4 regions of the Bacillus sp. BC05(2025) genome follow, and region 2 is predicted to be linked to each of the others. Evidence: predicted binding sites of a transcription regulator. Region 2 holds the regulator's gene; each other region holds the start of a gene.
The links. The regulator Rex, encoded in region 2, represses fermentation and respiration genes when NADH is low (regulators of the CRP and FNR family bind a similar motif). The targets are predictions, from matches to a motif close to TTGTGAAATATTTCACAA.
Positions count from the first base shown of each region.

Region 1 (5,486 bases), on a different contig from region 2:
ACTCGGTCCTTACGGAAGCGGAGATAGTTCTGGTATTATCGCTGCAATCGATAAATCTATTTCTGACGGTATGAACGTCATTAACTTATCGTTAGGTGACGATAGCAACAATCCGCTTGATCCAACGTCTATCGCTGTTAATAACGCGATGCTTTCGGGCGTTGTTACAGTCGTTGCTGCCGGTAACTCTGGTCCAAATCCAGCAACACTCGGATCACCAGGTGCTTCTCCCTTTGCTATTACAGTTGGAGCAAGTGATAGCTCTATTTCCTTACCGAAACTATCAGGTCATGCGGGACAATTACAATTCCCTAACCTCATTTTATTCGGCAAAAACTTCACTGATAAAATAGAAGATTTCAAAGGAAAAACTTTACCTATTGAATATGTAGGAATCGGTACTCCTGACGAGTTTAGTAAAAAGGATGTAAAAGGAAAAATCGCTCTCGTTGCACGTGGTACACTGTCATTTGATGAAAAAATTGCTAACGCAAAACAAGCAGGTGCAAAAGCGGTTATTATTTATAACAACGTGGATGGAGAAATTCCTTTCTACGTTGGTGAAAGTACAAAATACATTCCAGCATTCCGCCTAACGAAAGAAGACGGTGAAAAACTAAAAGCTCAAATTGAACAAGGCAAAACATCCTTAACTTTCGATGAAATTAATTACATTCAAACAGAAGGCGATCATCTTGCAGACTTTAGCTCACGCGGTCCTGTTACAGCAAATGATGATATTAAGCCTGATATTACAGCGCCTGGTGTCGCTGTCCTTTCAACAGTTCCTGAATATATTAACGACCCGCAAGAGGGTGAAAATTACGCTGTTTCCTATGAGCGTATGCAAGGAACATCTATGGCTTCTCCTCATATTGCTGGCGTTGCTGCTCTTATTTTACAAGAACACCCAGAATACTCTCCATTCGATGTAAAAGCGTCTCTTATGAACACTGCTGATGATTTAAAAGAAAAGTATTCCGTATATGAAGTTGGAGCAGGACGAGTAGATGCTTATAACTCTGTTCATACGGAAACAAGTTTTAAAGTGTTAGACACGACAAAAACAATTGTAAATGATGAAGTAATTGAAGTACCAGAAGAAACTGGATCCATTGCATTCGGTAAGTTTTATCAAAAAGACGGGGAATCAATTGAAAAAAAACGAAAAATTAAAATTGAAAATCGCAATAAACAAGAGAAAAAAGAATTTAAAACAGAAATTTCTTATACACCAGCATCATCTGCTATTAACGATGCTACCGAAAACGGTGTAAAAGTTTCTACTGCTGAAACGATTACGATTGATGCTGGTAAGTCAGATGAAATTGAAGCAAAAATTAATATTCCTGCTGGTGTGAAGCAAGGGCGCTATGAAGGATATATTCATATTACAAATACGAAAAATAAAGAAGAAACGTATCAAATCCCGTTCTCTATTCGTGTATCAGAGCCTGGTATTGAAAACGCACTATTATCAAGAAAAACAATCTCAACTGATACATCTAAATTCAATCCATACCGTGAATCGTATTTGCACGGGGCGCTCCAATTAAACAGCGAACTTGAAACGTTAGATCTTATTGTGAAAGACTCAAAAACAAATAAAGCGCTTGGCTTCATTGGAACATTAAACACGAGCGGATTAAAAACGGATGTGTATTACTACTTAGATTCATTCTTTAACGGCAGAGTGTATCCTTTTACAAATGATCCTGCAAAACCAATTGGTGATGAGAAAATCGACTTACCAGAAGGTGATTACACAATTGAGTTTGTTGGCTACGATAAAGCCGGTAAAGCACGTGTGAAAGGTGATTATGTCGTAATTGATAATACACCGCCAGAAGTGAAATTAACTGGATTACAGCCTGGTATTTATGAACTAAATGAAGAAAACTATACAGTAGAAGACGGTAAAAAAGCACTATGGATTAAAGGAAATGTATATGATTCTAACGTTGACTACTTAAGAGGAAAAGGATTAAACATTACGCAAGAAGCGAACGGAGTTATGTACTATGACTATTCTCCATACTTGCATAAGTTTTTACCTATTACGGAAAATGGTGACTTTAAAGTTGGCATTACACCTGATTCCTTTAAAACTGAAGGTCCAATGAATACAGGCGTATATATTTTCGATTATGCAACTGCAGGTCCTGACTATCCGAGCGGTGTAAATAACTATTGGTTTATCCCACAAGGTGCTCAATATGCGAAAGCTAGTTATGATAAAAAAGAATTATATAAAGATGATGAATTCACTGTGACGCTAAACGCCAAACATGTAAAACAATTTGTATCCGGAGAATTTAACATAGAATTCCTAGAGAAAAACTTCAAATTTGCAAATGCAAAATTGAATCCTGCTTTTGAAAAACTCCTTTCTGAAAAAGGGGTAACAGCAAAAATAAATGCACCGAAACTAGAAGAAGGTTCTGTTACAGTAGGCGGGGCTATTGATGATAAAAACTTTGCTGGATTAAATGGTGACTTCCCGTTCATTGATGTAACTTTTAAAGTAGAAAATGATGAATTTTATGAAGCAAATGCTCAATTAGATTTATCAGTGTTCGCTTACTGGAAACAAGGTGAATCAGAGCCAAATAGAATGCGTATACTTCAAGATCAAACATTCTCAGTAATGTCCTTAAACTCCAAAGTAGAAGGAAATATTAAGCCTGGTGCATTCTTAAATGAACGTGGCTATTTAGATGAAAAATTCGATTATACGAAGCTTGGCGTAAAAGTATATGCGACTGATTCTTACCGTCATAAGTTTGAAGGCTCACTAGATAAATACGGATACTTCAAATTAAATGGACTTCCTGTTAATAAACGCGACTACAACTTATACGTAGAAGTACCCGGGCATTTAACAAGCCGACTAACAACGAAATTAGGTACTGAAAAAGACGGTAAGCTACTTGGCCAATATTATTATGCACGCCTTGATGAAAATCTTGCAGGTGATGTAAATGGCGATAAAGTAATTGATATAAAAGATGCTGAAATTATCGCTAGCAATTACGGTAAAAAAGGACTATCTGTAAAAGACGGCGACCTTAACAAAGATGGCATTGTCGACGAAAAAGATATTCGCTTCGTTGAAAAGAACTTTTTGAAAAAAGGTCCGGATGCATCTAAATCACAAACACCTGTCGAAAAATCTAAAAGTGATACACTGGCAGATATTTTAAAGAAATTAGGATTAACGCCTAAAAAATAATAATAAAGAGCACTCTACTTTACGTAGAGTGCTCTTTTCTATAAACAATCCTGATCCAGCAAAAGGGGTATATTGGGGATATACAAGGGAAACCGGAAAAGGAATTTATATTAAATTATATATAAATCCAGAAGTAAGAAGTAGGTCTCCACTTCTGGATTATTTAGCAATTATTATAGTACTGGTGCCATTGTTTCTTTTAATACTTTTACAGAATGAGCGAATTTCGCTTTTTCTTCTTCATTTAGCTCAAGTTCTACAATTTCACGTACACCTTCGCGGTTAATAACAGCTGGAACACCTACGTAAGCATCTTTCTCACCGTATTGACCTTCAAGGTATGCAGATACAGTTAATACGCTGTTCTCGTTGTTTAAGATTGCTTTAGTCACACGAAGTAGTGACATACCGATTCCGTAGTAAGTTGCACCTTTACGTTCGATGATATGGTAAGCTGCATCACGTACATTTTCGAAGATTTTATCTAAGTCTTCTTGTTTGTACTGTTCGTTGTTAGCTAAAATTGTTTCTAGTTTTTGTACACCGATAGTAGCGTGGCTCCATACTGGAAGTTCAGTGTCACCGTGTTCACCAACGATGTAAGCATGAACGTTACGTGGATCTACATCTAAGTAGTCACCTAACATGTAACGGAAACGAGCAGAGTCTAAAGTAGTACCAGAACCAATTACGCGCTCTTTTGGTAGACCAGATTCTTTCCAAGTTACGTAAGTTAAAATATCAACTGGGTTAGTTGCGATTAAGAAGATTCCATCGAATCCACTATCCATAATACCGCGAACGATTTGTTTAAAGATCTTTGTATTTTTCTCAACTAAGTCTAAACGAGTTTCACCTGGCTTTTGTGGTAATCCAGCAGTGATAACAACTAGATCTGCATCTTTGCAATCTGCATAGCTACCGCTCCAAACTTTAGTTGGTGATGGAGAGAATGGTACCGCATGGCTTAAGTCCATTGCTTCCCCTTCTGCTTTTGCTTCATTAACATCTACTAGTACGAATTCTTCAGCTACACCTTGGTTGATCATTGAGTAAGCGTAACTACAACCTACAGCTCCTGTTCCTACTAATACTACACGATTGATACCTTTTTTCATGGTAATTTCCCCTCTCTATTGTTCACATATATTTTTTTATGATTGTTTAAGTAATTAATTAAAATACTAATTTAATGTTGTTTAACTTCTTTACACTCATATTGTAGCACGTATTATTGTGAATTACTTCACAAATTATGACCTATTTGTGAACTTTTTCACATAGAGTGTAAAGTTATTGGGATAGGTGTGGAATCCATTTCAATGGATGCGTTTTCTTTAGATTGTGAACTGGTTTTTCTTACGTTTTTGTCGGTAAGTGAAATTATATCGACGATTATTTAAATATATCAACGATTTTGAGAATATATCTATCGTAACTCAAAATATATCAACGATTCGACAAGGAATATCGACTTACCGACAAAACCCAACAATAATGACAACATAAAGTGAACCTATAATCAGTGGGAGTTTTACTGCCCGTTAATGTCAGATAAAGAAGCTGCCTCCAATAGATCACCTATTAGAGGCAGCTTCTTTATTTATTTTCCGCAGTAGCACCTAATACAGTAGCTTTTACATAATGTTGACCGTTTAATTTTGGTAAATCCTCAGCACTTCCCGTTACGACTACTCCGATGACTTTTACATCCTCCTCACTTGGTTTTGCTTTCTTTCCTTTTAGGTAGTCATATCAAATAGAAAAAAGTACACAAAGAATCTAAAAAAAAGCAGACTATCTAAAGTCTACTTTTACACAACAAAAAAGAGATAGCAGATTATGCTATCTCTTTTAGTATGACCCGTACGGGATTCGAACCCGTGTTACCGCCGTGAAAGGGCGGTGTCTTAACCACTTGACCAACGGGCCAATTACTGGCAGAGAAGAAGGGATTCGAACCCTCGCACCGCGTTCGCGATCTACTCCCTTAGCAGGGGAGCCCCTTGAGCCACTTGGGTACTTCTCTATAAATATGGCTCCGCAGGTAGGACTCGAACCTACGACCGATCGGTTAACAGCCGATAGCTCTACCACTGAGCTACTGCGGAACAATTATGGTGGGCCTAAATGGACTCGAACCATCGACCTCACGCTTATCAGGCGTGCGCTCTAACCAGCTGAGCTATAGGCCCATAATTGAAAGCGGGTGAAGAGAATCGAACTCTCGACCAGAGCTTGGAAGGCTCTTGTT
Region 1 covers NZ_JBWYRA010000010.1:170,754-176,239, forward strand. The annotation lists gene ACZ76X_RS24290 (S8 family serine peptidase) at 1-3,232, shown strand, start outside; gene ACZ76X_RS24295 (L-lactate dehydrogenase) at 3,406-4,350, opposite strand; partial or broken gene ACZ76X_RS24300 (anti sigma factor C-terminal domain-containing protein) at 4,832-4,987, opposite strand; tRNA gene ACZ76X_RS24305 (tRNA-Glu) at 5,093-5,164, opposite strand; tRNA gene ACZ76X_RS24310 (tRNA-Ser) at 5,171-5,261, opposite strand; tRNA gene ACZ76X_RS24315 (tRNA-Asn) at 5,269-5,343, opposite strand; tRNA gene ACZ76X_RS24320 (tRNA-Ile) at 5,351-5,427, opposite strand; tRNA gene ACZ76X_RS24325 (tRNA-Gly) at 5,437-5,486, opposite strand, start outside.
Region 1: the regulator Rex is predicted to act here: its motif matches at 4,467-4,484, upstream of ACZ76X_RS24295 (L-lactate dehydrogenase).

Region 2 (5,486 bases):
ATCTCATTTTTCTTTTCGACGTAGTAATCGTAATCCCCTAAATATTCTTGTGCACCTTCTGTTGATAGCTCAACAACAGTTGTCGTTACACGATTAATAAAGTAACGGTCATGTGAGACAAACAGAAGGGTACCTGGATAATCAATTAAGGCATTCTCCAAGATTTCTTTACTATTTAAATCAAGATGGTTTGTAGGCTCATCGAGAATTAATAAATTCGATTTTTGCATCATAAGTTTTGCAAGAGCTAACCGAGCCTTTTGTCCACCACTAAGAGAGGATACTGGTTTTAGTACATCGTCTCCTGTGAATAAGAAGTTGCCTAATATTGTGCGAATTTCTTTTTCAGGTTGTAATGGATATTCATCCCATAATTCATTTAAAACTCGCTTAGAAGATGTTAAGTTAGCTTGTTCTTGATCATAATACCCAACAGATACATTGGATCCGAAAGAAACATCACCACGTAATAGTGGTAACTTATTCACAATGGATTTTAATAATGTGGATTTTCCAATTCCGTTTGGGCCAACTAAAGCAACACTATCCCCGCGAGTTAAGCGCATTGTTACATGTTCAATAATCGGATCCTCATCATAGCCGATAGTCGCATCCGTTACTTGTAAAACATCATTTCCACTTTGTTTTTCGATATCGAAGTGGAAGGAAGCTGACTTAGAATCACCTAATGGTCTTGTTAATAATTCCATACGGTCTAATTGTTTACGACGGCTTTGAGCGCGTTTTGTCGTAGATGCACGAGCTATATTTTTTTGAACGAAGTCCTCAAGCTTAGCGATTTCATCTTGTTGTTTTTCATAACGCTTCATTTCTTGCTCGTATAGTGCTGATTTTAAATCTAAATATTTACTGTAGTTACCAACAAATCGTCTGCTTTCTTTATTCGAAATTTCATATACTTGTGTAACGAGTTTGTCTAAGAAATAACGGTCATGGGAAACGATTAGTATTGCGCCAGGATAGCCTTGTAAATATTGTTCAAGCCATGTTAATGTTTCGATGTCTAAATGGTTTGTAGGCTCGTCCAAAATAAGTAGGTCTGGTTTCGTTAATAATAACTTACCGAGAGCTAATCGTGTTTTTTGTCCACCGCTTAATGTAGAAATTGTCGTCTGGTGCGTTTCAACCGGGAAGCCAAGACCACTTAAAATCGAGCGGATATCTGCTTCGTACTGATAGCCACCTTGATCTTTATAATCTAATTGTAATTGGTCATAATCAGCTAATAATCTTTCATATGTAGCCTCATTTGAAAAGTTTACTTCTTGTCCCATCTCTTGCTCCAGCCTTCGAAGTTTTGTCTCCATTTGCTGTAAGTGTGTAAAGACGGTTAACATTTCATCCCAAATTGTTAAAGACGTTTCTAAACCGGTATTTTGAGCTAAGTATCCGATTGAGACATCTTTCGGTTTTATAATTTCGCCACCATCATGAGATAGCTCACCAGCTATTATTTTTAATAATGTAGATTTTCCGGCGCCATTTCGTCCGACTAATGCGATACGATCTTTCGTTTGAACTTCCAATTTTATGTTTGCAAGAATCGTTTCTGCACCGTATAATTTCGAAAGCGCGTTTACTTGTAATAAAATCAATGTTTTCACCTCAAATAATTTCTTAACTTTGCCATGTTTATATTTCTCAATCATACTAAAAATAGTGTATAGTTTAAAATACAGAGAGAATACTTCTTCTTTCTATTATACAAGGAATTTAATAAGTGCTAAACTTCTGTATTTGATTAAAGCATATGAATAAAGATAGGAAGAGAGGAGAGGTTATATGGAGCAGCAGAAAATTCCACAAGCCACTGCTAAGAGATTGCCTCTATACTATCGATTTATCCAAAACTTATCTCTATCTGGTAAGCAACGTGTTTCATCAGCCGAATTAAGTGAAGCGGTAAAGGTTGACTCCGCAACGATTCGAAGAGATTTCTCATACTTTGGAGCGTTAGGGAAAAAAGGATATGGATATAACGTAAATTATTTATTATCATTTTTCCGTGAAACACTCGACCAAGATGATATAACACGTGTAGCGCTTATTGGAGTAGGTAATTTAGGGACCGCTTTCTTACATTATAATTTCACGAAAAACAATAATACAAAAATTGAAATGGCGTTTGACGTTAGTGAAGAGAAAGTAGGAACAGAAATCGGGGGCATTCCTGTATATCACTTAGATGAATTAGAAGAAAGATTATCAAATGATATACAAGTGGCAATATTAACAGTACCGGCTACAGTAGCACAATCTGTAGCAGATAGATTAGCTGAAACGAGTGTGCATGGTATTTTAAACTTCACGCCAGCACGCTTAAATGTATCAGACAATATAAGAATTCATCATATTGATTTAGCAGTAGAGTTACAAACACTTGTTTACTTTTTAAAGAATTATCCACAATAAAACGCAGAGGAAGCGACCTCTGCGTTTTATTATTGTTTTTTCTTTGTGAATTTAACTAAGATAAGGCGAAGTGCCAAATTAAAATCAATTGTTGCCATAACTGCAAATAGTATTGTCCACATATTCCAGATTGTATCTGTTACGTTCCTAATGGCGAGGTGTGTAAAGATACATCCTAGAAGGAAGTACAATACAGCCATGAACAATGGTGAGTTTCTCATACTAAAAATCCTCCGATAAAGCCTTGCATTTTTTCAGCTTCTTTAATCATTTCTTGAATGTGTTCGCTACTCACTAACACTTGAGCAATTGCAACTAATGTATTCATTGCAACATGGGCCGCAATTGGAACGATAATACGCTTCGTCTTTACATATAAGAAGGCGAATACGAGCCCCATAGCAGTGTATACCAATAAATGAGTGAAATCAAAATGAATTGCTGCGAATACGAGAGAACTAATGATAGCAGCAATAAAGAAGTTAAACTTCTTATAAAGTGTACCAAATAAAATTTTTCTAAACACGATTTCTTCTAAAATAGGTCCGATTATAGATATAACAATTAGGAACCAAGGAGTAGTTCTTGCGATATCCATAAGCCTCGCTGTGTTTTCAGATCCAGGTTTAATACCTAATACATACATTTCAATCATACCAGCAATACTTTGTGAGAAAAATGCTAAGAAGAATCCGATAAAAATCCATCCAATTGTAGCTGGAACAGTAGACCGCGTTTTATCTAAATGTCTATCACGAATATCTGTTCTAAGTAACCAAAGCACGATACATAATGCAATAAAGAAGCTAATGATTGCCCAGTGGCCAGTTATGAGTTGGAATTTCTCCTCCCTAGTAAATCCTCTGTTATCATAAAGTCCAGTTTTCAGGAGAAGCGGTAATCCAGCTATGGATGATAACTGCATTAAAATGTATGTAACGATAACCCACCAATATTGTTTTTTCAAATGGTTTAACCATCCTTTCTAACTCTAGTGTATGAAATAAGGTAGGATAACATGTACATATGCTACCTACGATATAAACCTTACATAAATTATGTTTTTTTCGTAAATCCTTATTTGAAATTATAATAGAAGACAGGAGAAAGTTGTGTGTGTAGCGAAAACAACTTAGGGTGTCCTTTCATATTGTAACATACGAGTAGTGGAAACAACGATTCATATAGTAAAGGTAGAAGAAGAGAGAATCTATATAGAAAAGTGTATAACTTAATTTGCGAAAAAATTATGATTTTTTTACTTGCAAAAGAAATTGAGATTATTTATTATTATAAGTGTGTTAGCACTCGGGTGACCTGAGTGCTAATAAATAAAATTTACATAACAAAATGAGGAGGTTATTGTTCATGCTAAAGCCATTAGGTGATCGCGTTGTAATTGAGCTTGTTCAAGCGGAAGAAAAAACAGCAAGTGGTATTGTATTACCAGACACAGCAAAAGAAAAACCACAAGAGGGTAAAGTTATTGCAGTAGGTACTGGTCGAGTGCTTGAAAATGGTGAGCGTGTTGCTTTAGAGGTAGCAGCAGGTGATCTTATCATCTTCTCAAAATATGCAGGTACTGAAGTGAAATACGAAGGTACAGACTACTTGATTTTACGTGAAAGTGACATTTTAGCAGTTATCGGTTAATTATATAAATCTTAAAAAATCCAAGGGGGTCAATTATTATGGCAAAAGATATTAAATTTAGTGAAGAAGCACGTCGTTCGATGCTTCGCGGTGTCGACACTCTTGCAAATGCAGTAAAAGTAACACTTGGACCAAAAGGTCGTAACGTTGTTCTTGAGAAAAAATTCGGTTCACCACTTATTACAAATGACGGTGTAACAATTGCAAAAGAAATTGAATTAGAAGATGCATTCGAAAACATGGGTGCAAAATTAGTAGCAGAAGTTGCTAGCAAAACAAACGATGTAGCTGGTGACGGAACAACAACTGCAACTGTATTAGCACAAGCTATGATTCGTGAAGGTCTTAAAAACGTAACAGCTGGTGCGAACCCAATGGGTCTTCGTAAAGGTATCGAAAAAGCTGTTACTGCTGCAATTGAAGAATTAAAAACGATTTCTAAACCAATCGAAGGTAAATCTTCTATCGCACAAGTAGCTGCTATCTCTGCGGCTGACGAAGAAGTAGGTCAATTAATCGCTGAAGCAATGGAGCGCGTTGGTAACGACGGCGTTATTACTTTAGAAGAATCTAAAGGTTTCACAACAGAATTAGACGTAGTAGAAGGTATGCAATTTGATCGTGGATATGCATCCCCTTACATGATTACTGATTCTGACAAAATGGAAGCAGTTCTTGATAACCCATACATCTTAATCACTGACAAAAAGATTTCTAACATTCAAGAAATCTTGCCAGTATTAGAGCAAGTAGTACAACAAGGTAAACCGCTTCTTATCATTGCTGAAGATGTAGAAGGCGAAGCGTTAGCTACATTAGTAGTGAACAAACTTCGTGGTACATTCAATGTAGTAGCTGTTAAAGCTCCTGGATTTGGTGACCGTCGTAAAGCAATGTTAGAAGATATCGCAATCTTAACTGGTGGCGAAGTAATCACTGAAGAATTAGGTCGTGACTTAAAATCGGCTACAATTGAATCTTTAGGACGCGCTGGTAAAGTTGTTGTAACGAAAGAAAACACAACTGTAGTTGAAGGTGTAGGAAGCACAGAACAAATCGAAGCTCGCATTGGTCAAATTCGTGCGCAATTAGAAGAAACAACTTCTGAATTCGATCGTGAAAAATTACAAGAGCGTCTTGCAAAACTTGCAGGTGGCGTAGCAGTAATTAAAGTAGGTGCAGCAACTGAAACTGAGTTAAAAGAGCGCAAACTTCGCATTGAAGATGCACTTAACTCAACTCGTGCAGCAGTAGAAGAAGGTATCGTTGCAGGTGGTGGTACTTCACTTATGAACGTATACACAAAAGTAGCTTCTATCGTAGCTGAAGGCGACGAAGCAACAGGTATCAACATCGTACTTCGCGCATTAGAAGAGCCAGTTCGTCAAATCGCAATCAAC
Region 2 covers NZ_JBWYRA010000020.1:3,519-9,004, forward strand. The annotation lists gene ACZ76X_RS28590 (ABC-F family ATP-binding cassette domain-containing protein) at 1-1,616, opposite strand, end outside; gene ACZ76X_RS28595 (redox-sensing transcriptional repressor Rex) at 1,804-2,433, shown strand; gene ACZ76X_RS28600 (YdiK family protein) at 2,463-2,654, opposite strand; gene ACZ76X_RS28605 (CPBP family intramembrane glutamic endopeptidase) at 2,651-3,400, opposite strand; gene groES (co-chaperone GroES) at 3,802-4,086, shown strand; gene groL (chaperonin GroEL) at 4,125-5,486, shown strand, end outside.

Region 3 (5,486 bases), on a different contig from region 2:
GAGTTCATGAGTTAATTGGTCATACACCAATTGTAGAAATTACTCGTTTTTCACTTCCAGAAGGGGTCCGTTTATTTGCAAAGCTTGAATTTTATAACCCAGGCGGAAGCGTTAAGGATCGTTTAGGAAGAGAATTAATCGAAGATGCGCTCAAAAAAGGGCTTGTTACCCAGGGCGGAACAATTATTGAACCGACTGCTGGAAATACTGGTATTGGACTGGCACTTGCAGCGTTACAACATGATTTACACGTTATCGTTTGTGTACCAGAGAAATTTAGCATTGAAAAACAAGAATTAATGAAAGCACTAGGCGCAACGGTCGTGCATACGCCGACTGAGCAAGGAATGACCGGTGCAATTGCAAAAGCAAAAGAGTTAGTAAATGAAATACCGAATTCATACTCTCCAAGTCAGTTTGCGAATGAAGCAAACCCACGTGCATATTTCAAAACATTAGGTCCTGAACTTTGGTCGGCACTTAACGGAGAGATTAACATATTCGTTGCAGGAGCAGGAACTGGTGGTACATTCATGGGGACTGCATCTTATTTGAAAGAAAAAAATATAGATATAAAAACGGTTATTGTCGAACCAGAAGGATCCATTTTAAATGGTGGTAAAGCTGGGCCGCATGAAACAGAAGGGATTGGCCTTGAATTTATCCCGCCATTTTTGAAAACATCTTATTTTGATGACATTCATACAATTTCTGATCGAAATGCTTTTTTACGAGTGAAGGAATTAGCGCAAAAAGAAGGACTGCTCGTTGGGAGCTCTTCCGGGGCGGCATTTCATGCAAGTTTACTTGAAGCAGAGAAAGCGGCACCAGGTACAAATATTGTAACGATTTTTCCTGATAGTAGTGAGCGCTATTTAAGTAAAGACATATACAAAGGATGGGAATAAAAAATGAGAGCAAAGACAAAGTTAATTCATGGTATTCGCATAGGAGAACCTTCAACTGGATCTGTAAATGTACCGATTTATCAAACAAGTACGTACAAACAAGAAGCAGTTGGTAAGCACCAAGGATATGAATATTCACGTACAGGCAACCCAACACGTGCAGCTTTAGAAGAAATGATTGCTGTATTAGAAAACGGTCATGCTGGTTTTGCATTTGGTTCAGGAATGGCTGCTATTACAGCTACAATTATGTTGTTCTCAAAAGGTGATCATGTTATTTTAACAGATGATGTGTATGGTGGAACGTACCGCGTTATCACAAAAGTATTAAACCGCTTCGGTATTGAGCATACATTTGTAGATACAACAAAATTAGAGGAAGTTGAAGAAGCGATCCGTCCAAATACGAAAGCGATTTATGTGGAAACACCAACGAACCCGTTACTAAAAATTACTGATATAAAGAAAATATCTACTCTTGCTAAAGAGAAAGATTTATTAACAATTATTGATAACACATTCATGACGCCATATTGGCAGTCGCCGATTTCTTTAGGAGCAGATATTGTACTTCATAGTGCAACGAAGTATTTAGGAGGTCATAGTGACGTAGTTGCAGGTTTAGTAGTTGTAAATAGCCCACAATTAGCAGAAGACCTTCACTTTGTACAAAATTCAACAGGAGGCATTCTTGGCCCACAAGATAGCTTCTTGCTACTTCGTGGTTTAAAAACATTAGGAATTCGAATGGAAGAGCATGAAACGAATTCACGCGCTATTGCGGAGTTTTTAAATAACCATCCAAAAGTAAATAAAGTATATTACCCAGGCCTTGAGTCACATCAAAACCATGAACTTGCAACAGAACAAGCAAATGGATTTGGTGCTATTATCTCATTTGATGTAGATAGCGAAGAAACATTAAATAAAGTACTTGAGAAATTACAATACTTTACACTTGCTGAAAGTTTAGGAGCAGTAGAAAGTTTAATTTCTATCCCATCTCAAATGACACATGCATCAATCCCAGCAGATCGTCGCAAAGAATTAGGAATTACAGATACATTAATTCGAATTTCTGTCGGTATTGAAGACGGGGAAGATTTAATTGAAGATTTAGCACAAGCGTTATCATAATAAAAATGCACTGCTCATATAGGCAGTGCATTTTTATTATGATATTTTGTAAAATATTTCACAAAATAGACATACACAAATGAAATCATTTCATGTATATTAAGTTCATGAAATATTACTCACGAACAAACTTGTGAAATGTTTCACAAACAATGAGGTTCATGTAGGAAAGCAACTCTATTTTTTTTTACGCTAATCGGGACTTATTATGACCTATGGGGTCTTATTTAGTCCAAGATAGCATAATAGGAGGAATTTACATGGTAGTCAAAGAGAAAGTTGTAAATGAAATGCAGGAAGTAAAAGAGATGGTTGATACGTTAGTGAATAACGGTCGAAAGGCTTTACAAGCATTAGAAAGTTTTACACAAGAGCAAATTGACAACATTGTTCATGAAATGGCATTAGCAGGTGTTGATCAACATATGCCACTTGCGAAGTTGGCTGTTGAAGAAACAGGTCGTGGTATATACGAAGATAAATGTATTAAAAATATTTTTGCTACTGAATATATTTGGCATAGCATAAAGAAAGATAAAACAGTAGGGATTATTCACGAAGATCCTCATGAAGAAATAATAGAAATTGCGGAACCGGTCGGTGTAGTAGCTGGGGTAACGCCAGTAACGAATCCAACATCGACAACGATGTTTAAAGCATTGATTGCGATAAAAACGAGAAATCCAATTATTTTCGCATTTCATCCTTCCGCACAAAATTGTTCCATTGCAGCGGTGAAAACAGTATATGATGCAGCAGTGAAGGCGGGGGCACCAAAATATTGTATTCAGTGGATTGAAAAACCTTCTGTCGAAGCAACGAAACAATTAATGAATCATGAAGATGTTGCGCTTGTTTTGGCCACTGGAGGAGCAGGTATGGTGAAATCAGCTTATTCTACTGGAAAACCAGCGCTAGGTGTAGGTCCTGGTAATGTACCATGTTATATAGAGAAATCAGCGCGTATAAAACGAGCAGTTAATGATTTAATTTTATCCAAAACATTTGATAACGGCATGATTTGTGCATCAGAACAAGCAATCATTGTAGATAAAGAAATTTATGATGCTGTGAAAACAGAAATGGTTGCAAATGATTGCTACTTTGTAACAGAGGAAGAGAGCAGAAAATTAGAAAAACTTGTTATTAATGAAAATACATGTGCGGTAAATAGTGATATTGTAGGGAAATCCGCACAGTATATTGCTGCATTAGTTGGAATTAATGTACCTGAAAATACAAAAATGCTTGTAGCTGAAATACAAGGTATCGGAGCAGCATATCCACTATCTCGTGAGAAATTGAGTCCAGTATTAGCTTGTGTAAAAGCAAATTCATTAGAAGAAGGATTTACATATTGCGAAGAAATGTTAAACCTTGGTGGTTTAGGACATTCAGCAGTCATCCATTCTGTAAATAAAGAAGTGCAAAAGCAATTTGGATTACGTATGAAAGCTTGCCGCCTTATTGTAAATGCTCCTTCATCACAAGGTGGAATTGGTGACATATATAATGGATTTATTCCATCACTTACGCTTGGTTGCGGATCCTACGGGAAAAACTCGGTTTCCCAAAATGTAACAGCGACGCATTTATTAAATATAAAAAGGTTGGCAAATAGAAAAAAGAATATGCAGTGGTTCAAATTACCACCAAAAATTTATTTTGAAAAACATGCGACAGCATATTTAGCAAATATGCCTAACATTTCACGTGCATTTATTGTAACGGACCCAGGAATGGTTGAACATGGATATGTAGATACGGTCTCGCATTATTTACGTAAACATGCAAATGATGTGAAAGTGGAAGTTTTCTTTGAGGTCGAGCCAGATCCATCAGATGAAACCGTGTTTAAAGGTGCGGAAATGATGAGAAGTTTTCATCCAGATGTAATCATTGCACTTGGCGGTGGTTCAGCTATGGATGCAGCGAAAGGGATGTGGCTTTTCTATGAGCATCCGGAAACAACATTCTATGGAATTAAACAGAAGTTTTTAGATATAAGAAAACGTACATGTAAATATCCGGAATTAGGAAGTAAGGCGCAATTTGTTGCCATTCCAACAACATCAGGAACAGGATCAGAAGTGACACCATTCGCGGTTATTACAGATAAGAAAAATAATATAAAGTATCCACTTGCAGATTATGAATTAACGCCAGATGTAGCAATTGTGGATCCGCAATTTGTAATGACAGTACCACCGCATGTAACAGCTGATACTGGGATGGACGTATTAACGCATGCAATTGAGGCGTATGTGTCTGTTCTTGCAAATGACTATACAGATGGATTAGCATTAAAGGCCATTGATCTCGTATTTAAATATTTACCAAGAGCATTTAAAGATGGAAATGATGAAGAAGCACGAGAAAAAATGCATAACGCTTCTGCAATCGCAGGAATGGCATTTGCCAATGCTTTTCTAGGTATTAATCACAGTTTAGCACATAAAATAGGACCGGAATTCCATATTCCGCATGGGCGTGCGAATGCGATACTTATGCCGCACGTAGTTCGCTATAATGCTATTAAGCCAAGAAAACATGCATTGTTCCCAAAATATGAGCACTTTGTAGCTGATGAACGCTATGCACATATTGCGAGAATGCTCGGGCTCCCAGCAAATTCGGCGGCAGAAGGTGTGGAATCACTTGCCCAAGCAATTATTGAACTTGGAAAAAGCTTAAATATTAATATGAGTATTGCAGGACAAGGAGTAGTTAAAGACCAATTTGAAGAGGTTGTTGGATTATTAGCAGAAAGAGCTTTTGAAGATCAATGTACGACAGCTAATCCAAAACTCCCTCTCATTTCAGAGCTGAAAGAAATTTATATGAAAGCATATAAAGGTGAGTAATGGTTATGAAAGAGCCGCCATAAAGCGGCTCTTTTTCTTTTGGAAAACATCTCCCAGAATGGCTGTATTTACTTGTCTTTAAGTGTAATAGAATATGATACAGTGAAATGGAGGAGTGAGAATATAATGAAAGAATTACAAGAAAAAATAGAAGATTATACTCGTTTTGGACAAGTTCTTCTCGCTGTAAGTACATTGTTAATGGTTGGCTTATTGATTCCGAATGGAGCAAAAGAAGCAATACAACCTTTTGTTATGATGGGGAGCATCGTTATATTTTTAAGTTTATCTTTCTTTTTCTTTCAGCGTGTGAAAGCGATGCGAGACGAGTTAGAGGGAAACGAATGTGAATAATATTGATAAATAGAGCGTTACAAAAAGAAGGAATCTTTTTTTGTAACGCTTTTTGTTTTTTCTAGAAAATGTATGCGGTTTATATTGACAATGATAATCCTTATCAATTAAAGTAGAATAGTAGTTAATGATTATCATTATCAATTAGAGGTGAAAGAATGAAAAAATCTATTACGCTATTCACAGCGATTTTATCTATTTTTTTCTTATTAATAGGTTGCAG
Region 3 covers NZ_JBWYRA010000003.1:53,576-59,061, forward strand. The annotation lists gene ACZ76X_RS10905 (O-acetylserine dependent cystathionine beta-synthase) at 1-908, shown strand, start outside; gene ACZ76X_RS10910 (bifunctional cystathionine gamma-lyase/homocysteine desulfhydrase) at 912-2,045, shown strand; gene adhE (bifunctional acetaldehyde-CoA/alcohol dehydrogenase) at 2,306-4,909, shown strand; gene ACZ76X_RS10920 (YrhC family protein) at 5,036-5,263, shown strand; gene ACZ76X_RS10925 (helical backbone metal receptor) at 5,422-5,486, shown strand, end outside.
Region 3: the regulator Rex is predicted to act here: its motif matches at 2,177-2,194, upstream of adhE (bifunctional acetaldehyde-CoA/alcohol dehydrogenase).

Region 4 (5,486 bases), on a different contig from region 2:
GATAAAGATATTAGAAAAATAGAATCAATTATAAAAGGAGAAAGTTATATTCCGGATGTTTCTTCTAAAGAGTTACAAAGTTTATTGATGGAAAAAAAATTAATAGTGAACACACCGGATCAAGGCATTGCTGATTTTCAAAATAGTGATTATGTTATTGTTACTGTCCCGACTCCAATTAATGAACAAAGAGAACCAGACTTAAGTGCCCTCATTTCAGCCTCACATTATATACAACAAAACCTTCAAAAAGGACAAACCTTCATTTTTGAAAGCTCCACATATCCAGGTACACTCGAGGAAGTTATCATTCCTATTATTTCTCAAACAGGTAAAAAGGTAGGAGAAGATTTTTATATTGGATATTCCCCTGAAAGAATTGATCCAGCTAATAGTCACTATTCCGTTCAAACGATTCCAAAAGTTATTAGTGGACAAACAGAAAAGTGTAAACAAAAAGTACAGGAGTTGTATAGCACTACATTTGATGTAGTGGTTCCAGTTAGTTCTCCGAAAGTAGCGGAAATGTGTAAGTTATTTGAAAATATTCAGCGCCTAGTCAATATTTCCTTAGTAAATGAGTTAAACACACTATGTGAAAGTTTAGGAATTGATTTTTATGAGGCGCTTGAAGCCGCATCTACAAAACCATTTGGATTTACTCCATATTGGCCAGGACCAGGAATAGGAGGACATTGTATTCCAGTAGATCCTTTATATTTCCAATGGAGAATAAAAAGGAATGGGGAAATTAGTCAATTAATTGAAGCGGCACATGTGATTAATGAAGAAATGCCAGAGAAAATAGTCCGGAAAGTAAAAGGCATGGTGCAATCACCTGCATCAATTTTAATTGTAGGAATTGCGTATAAGAAAGATGTAAATGATTTGAGAGAATCACCGGCTTTGCCAATTATTGAATTGCTACTAAAAGAAGGATATGAAATCGAATATCACGATCCATATATTTCTTCTGCAAAGTTTGAAGATAAGGTGTACCAATCTGTTTCTTTGGATGAACAAGTCGTTAAACAAGCGGGTTGTATTTTAATTTTAACGGATCACTCTAATATCGATTGGAAGCTTTTTAAAGGAATGAAGCGAGTAATAGATACACGTGGAATTATAAAGAAGGTGAGTGTATGAGTAAGAAATGTTTAATTACAGGTGGAGCAGGGTTTATTGGTTCACATTTAGCTGAAGAGCTGGTGAAAAGAGGGTATGGAGTTACGATCGTTGATAACTTCTATAAAGGGAAAAATAAATATCATGATGAGTTAATGAAAGAAATTCGAGTTATTCCAATAAGTGTTTTAGATAAAAATTCTATTTATGAATTAGTAAACCAACATGATGTAGTGTTTCATTTAGCAGCAATTTTAGGCGTGAAAACGACAATGGAAAAGAGTATAGAGCTTATTGAAACAAATTTTGATGGAACGAGAAATATTTTACAAGCAGCGCTAAAAGAAAAGAAGAAAGTGGTCTTTGCTTCTACTTCAGAAGTATATGGTAAGGCAAAGCCACCCTTCTCTGAAGAGGGAGATCGATTATACGGGGCAACTTCTAAAATACGCTGGAGTTATGCAGTGTGTAAAACATTAGAAGAAACATTATGTTTAGGATACGCATTAGAAGGTTTACCGGTAACGATTGTTCGTTATTTTAATATTTATGGTCCAAGAGCGAAAGATGGTCCGTATGCAGGGGTAATCCCGCGATTTATTAGTGCGGCTTTGCAAGGAGAAGACATTCTCGTATATGGAGATGGAGAGCAGACACGTTGTTTTACGTATGTAAGTGATGCGGTAGAGGCAACGATTCGAGCGATGGATGAAAAGGTAAATGGTGAAATTATTAACATAGGTTCTGAGAATGAAAAGAGTATAAAAGAAGTAGCAGAAGTAATTAAAAAACTAACGAAATCTTCTTCGAAAATTGTCCAAGTTCCTTTCGAAGAGGTATACCCACATGGCTTTGAAGAAATTCCAAATAGAAGACCGGATGTTGCGAAATTAAGAGAACTTGTTCAGTTTCAAGCAGAAGTAACGTGGGAAGAAGGATTGAAAGAAACTATTAAGTGGTTCCGTGAAGAGAATAATGGCTAAGTCACTATCGGTCATTATACCTGTATGTAATGAAGCTGAAACGATTTCAGATGTTATCCAATCGGCAAAAGGATTAAATCCATTAGAGATTATTGTAGTAGCAAACGGTTGTAACGATGGTACAGAAGAGGTTGCTGATCGTTTAGGGTGTAAAATAATCAAACATACGGAGCTACTAGGGAACGATGTTGGCCGTGCGGTTGGCGCAAAACACGCGATAGGTGATGTATTACTATTTATAGATGGTGATTTTGCTATTCAAACTTCAAAATTACAATTATTCCTGAATCCGATTTTACATGGTCAGGCCGACATCGTTTTAAATAACTTGGATGCACTATTTTTAAAAAGGCAAAAACCCAATTCTATTACAGTATGGCGCCAAATATTAAATGCAATGTTAGAGCGTGAAGAATTAAAAATTGATTCCTTATTAGATGCACCTCATGCATTGACGAAAGAAGTCGTTCAAAGTATTGGATATGAAAGCTTTGTTAATCCTATTGTCGCTCATTTACGCCTAGTTCAAAGCGAATGGAGAATTAGTCGGCATTGTGCAATTGACGTTATTACACCGAATAAATTTCGGCCGACCGAGCATGCTTCGTATGGCACAGGTCTTTCGCAATCTGAAAAACGGATGATAGGTGATCATATAGAAGCTGTAGCGGAGCGAATAGTAGGTAGTGATGAGCGCGGAGGATATTATGATGGAAATAGGAAAAGAGATAGTGTCTATCATACTTTAGATTTCGAAGATATTTATCAAGGATGGGGCGTTACATCTAAATTGTATAAAGGAAAGCAATTATCAGTCATTATTCCTGTACAAGATGAAGAGAAAACAATTGGAAATGTTATAGATGAACTTCGGAAAATTGAACCTGTTGAAATTATTGTTGTAGTAAATGGCTCGTCTGATCAAACCGCAACGATTGCAAAAGAAAAGGGAGCAACAACAATTATATATAAAGAAGCACTTGGAAACGATGTAGGGCGTTCGCTTGGAACTTACTTTGCAAAAGGGGAAATTGTGTTGTTTATAGACGGTGATTTTGTTATCCCGGCTAGGGAACTATATCCTTTCGCAAAAGCTATTGCAGATGGAATGGATGTCGCATTAAATGATCTAAATCATTATTTAGATTTAAGAGTACCGCTTCATCTTGTAACTGCGTTTAAATATGCGTTAAATTTAGCTTGTGATAGAAAAGATCTAGGGGTAGGTTCTCTTATTGCTGTACCGAATGCGTTTAGCCGTAAATGCTTGAAAGAAATCGGTTATAGATCTTTACTATCACCTTGTGTAGCTCAAGTGAAAGCGATTCTGTTAGGCTTCGAAATTGCATGTGTAAGTCGTGTAGAGGTCGATCAGATGAACCGTATTCGTCCCAGTGAACATTTTGCAAAAATAGGTCATCCCCCAGCTGTTTTGCGAATTATAGGTGATCATATAGAAGGATTAGAGCAATTAATTGTATTAGAAGGTAATCGTGGCGGATTCTATGATGGGAATAGAAAAAGAGATGTTTTAGAGTAGTAACAAAAAAGTGTACAACATATGTACACTTTTTTGTTCTGTTATAAAAACTATAACAGATTAGGAGATAAGAGTATTACAGCTCTACAATGGGTATTGTTCTTATATTACAAAATAGGACTCGTATATAAGGATACCAAAAAAATACAATTAAGGAAAGGGTTAATTATAAAGACTTTTAAGTGAAGTTAACACTATACATATAGTGGTTTGCTCAACATTTCACAAACATGTCACAACTGTTTCGTTCACTTTCGTAAAAAAGTAGTATTCTAAGTGTGTAAGCTGTTATATAAAAAATCTTAGTCCTGTACTAATCAAAAATGGAGGAGATTAGGATGACTCAAGTATTAGAAAATGTTAAAAACGCATGGGAAAACTTTAAAGGTGAAAAATGGAAAGCAGAGATTGATGTTCGCGATTTCATTTTAAATAATGTAAACGTTTACGAAGGGGATGAATCTTTCTTAGCGGGAGCAACTGAAGCAACAAAACAACTTTGGGATCAAGTAATGGATTTAACAACAAAAGAACGTGAAAACGGTGGCGTTCTTGATATGGATACAAAAATCGTTTCTTCTATTACATCACATGAACCAGGATATTTAAATAAAGATATTGAAAAAGTAGTCGGTTTCCAAACTGATAAACCATTTAAACGTTCTTTACAACCATATGGTGGTATTCGTATGGCGGAACAAGCTTGTGAATCTTACGGATACGAAATGGATAAAGAACTTAGTCGTATTTTTAGAGATTGGAGAAAAACTCATAACCAAGGTGTGTTCGATGCTTATACACCAGAAATGAGAGCTGCTCGTAAATCAGGTGTTATTACTGGCCTTCCAGATGCATACGGACGTGGACGTATTATCGGTGACTACCGTCGTGTAGCGTTATATGGGGTAGATCATTTAATTGAAGCGAAAAAAGCTGATTTAAATTTAACTGGCGGTGTAATGAGCGAAGAGACAATGCGTTTACGCGAAGAGTTATCTGAGCAAATGCGTGCGCTTCAAGAGTTAAAACAAATGGCTGCTTCTCATGGTTTTGATATTTCTAAGCCAGCAACAAACACGCAAGAAGCATTCCAATGGTTATACTTTGCATATCTTGCAGCAATTAAAGAGCAAAACGGAGCTGCAATGAGTCTTGGACGTACTTCTACATTCTTAGATATTTATATTGAAAGAGATTTAGCAAATGGTACTTTAACAGAAGAAGAAGTACAAGAAATTGTGGATCACTTCATTATGAAATTACGTCTTGTGAAATTTGCAAGAACACCTGATTATAATGAATTATTCTCTGGTGACCCAACTTGGGTAACTGAGTCTATCGGTGGTATGGCATTAGATGGTCGTCCATTAGTAACAAAGAACTCATTCCGTTTCTTGCATACATTAGATAATTTAGGACCAGCTCCAGAACCAAACTTAACAGTTCTTTGGTCTAAACAATTACCACAAAACTTTAAAAACTACTGTGCGAAAATGTCTATTAAAACATCAGCAATTCAATATGAAAATGATGACATTATGCGTGCTGACTACGGCGATGACTACGGAATTGCTTGCTGTGTATCTGCAATGAGAATTGGTAAACAAATGCAATTCTTCGGCGCACGTGCAAACTTAGCGAAAGCATTACTATATGCGATTAACGGTGGTAAAGATGAAAAATCTAAAGCACAAGTTGGTCCTGAGTACGCACCGATTACTTCTGAAGTATTAGATTATGAAGAAGTTATGCATAAGTTTGATATGACAATGGAATGGTTAGCAGGCCTGTATTTAAACACATTAAATGTTATTCATTACATGCATGATAAATATAGC
Region 4 covers NZ_JBWYRA010000009.1:27,143-32,628, reverse strand. The annotation lists gene ACZ76X_RS22515 (nucleotide sugar dehydrogenase) at 1-1,146, shown strand, start outside; gene ACZ76X_RS22510 (NAD-dependent epimerase/dehydratase family protein) at 1,143-2,108, shown strand; gene ACZ76X_RS22505 (glycosyltransferase family 2 protein) at 2,101-3,648, shown strand; gene pflB (formate C-acetyltransferase) at 3,987-5,486, shown strand, end outside.
Region 4: the regulator Rex is predicted to act here: its motif matches at 3,859-3,876, upstream of pflB (formate C-acetyltransferase).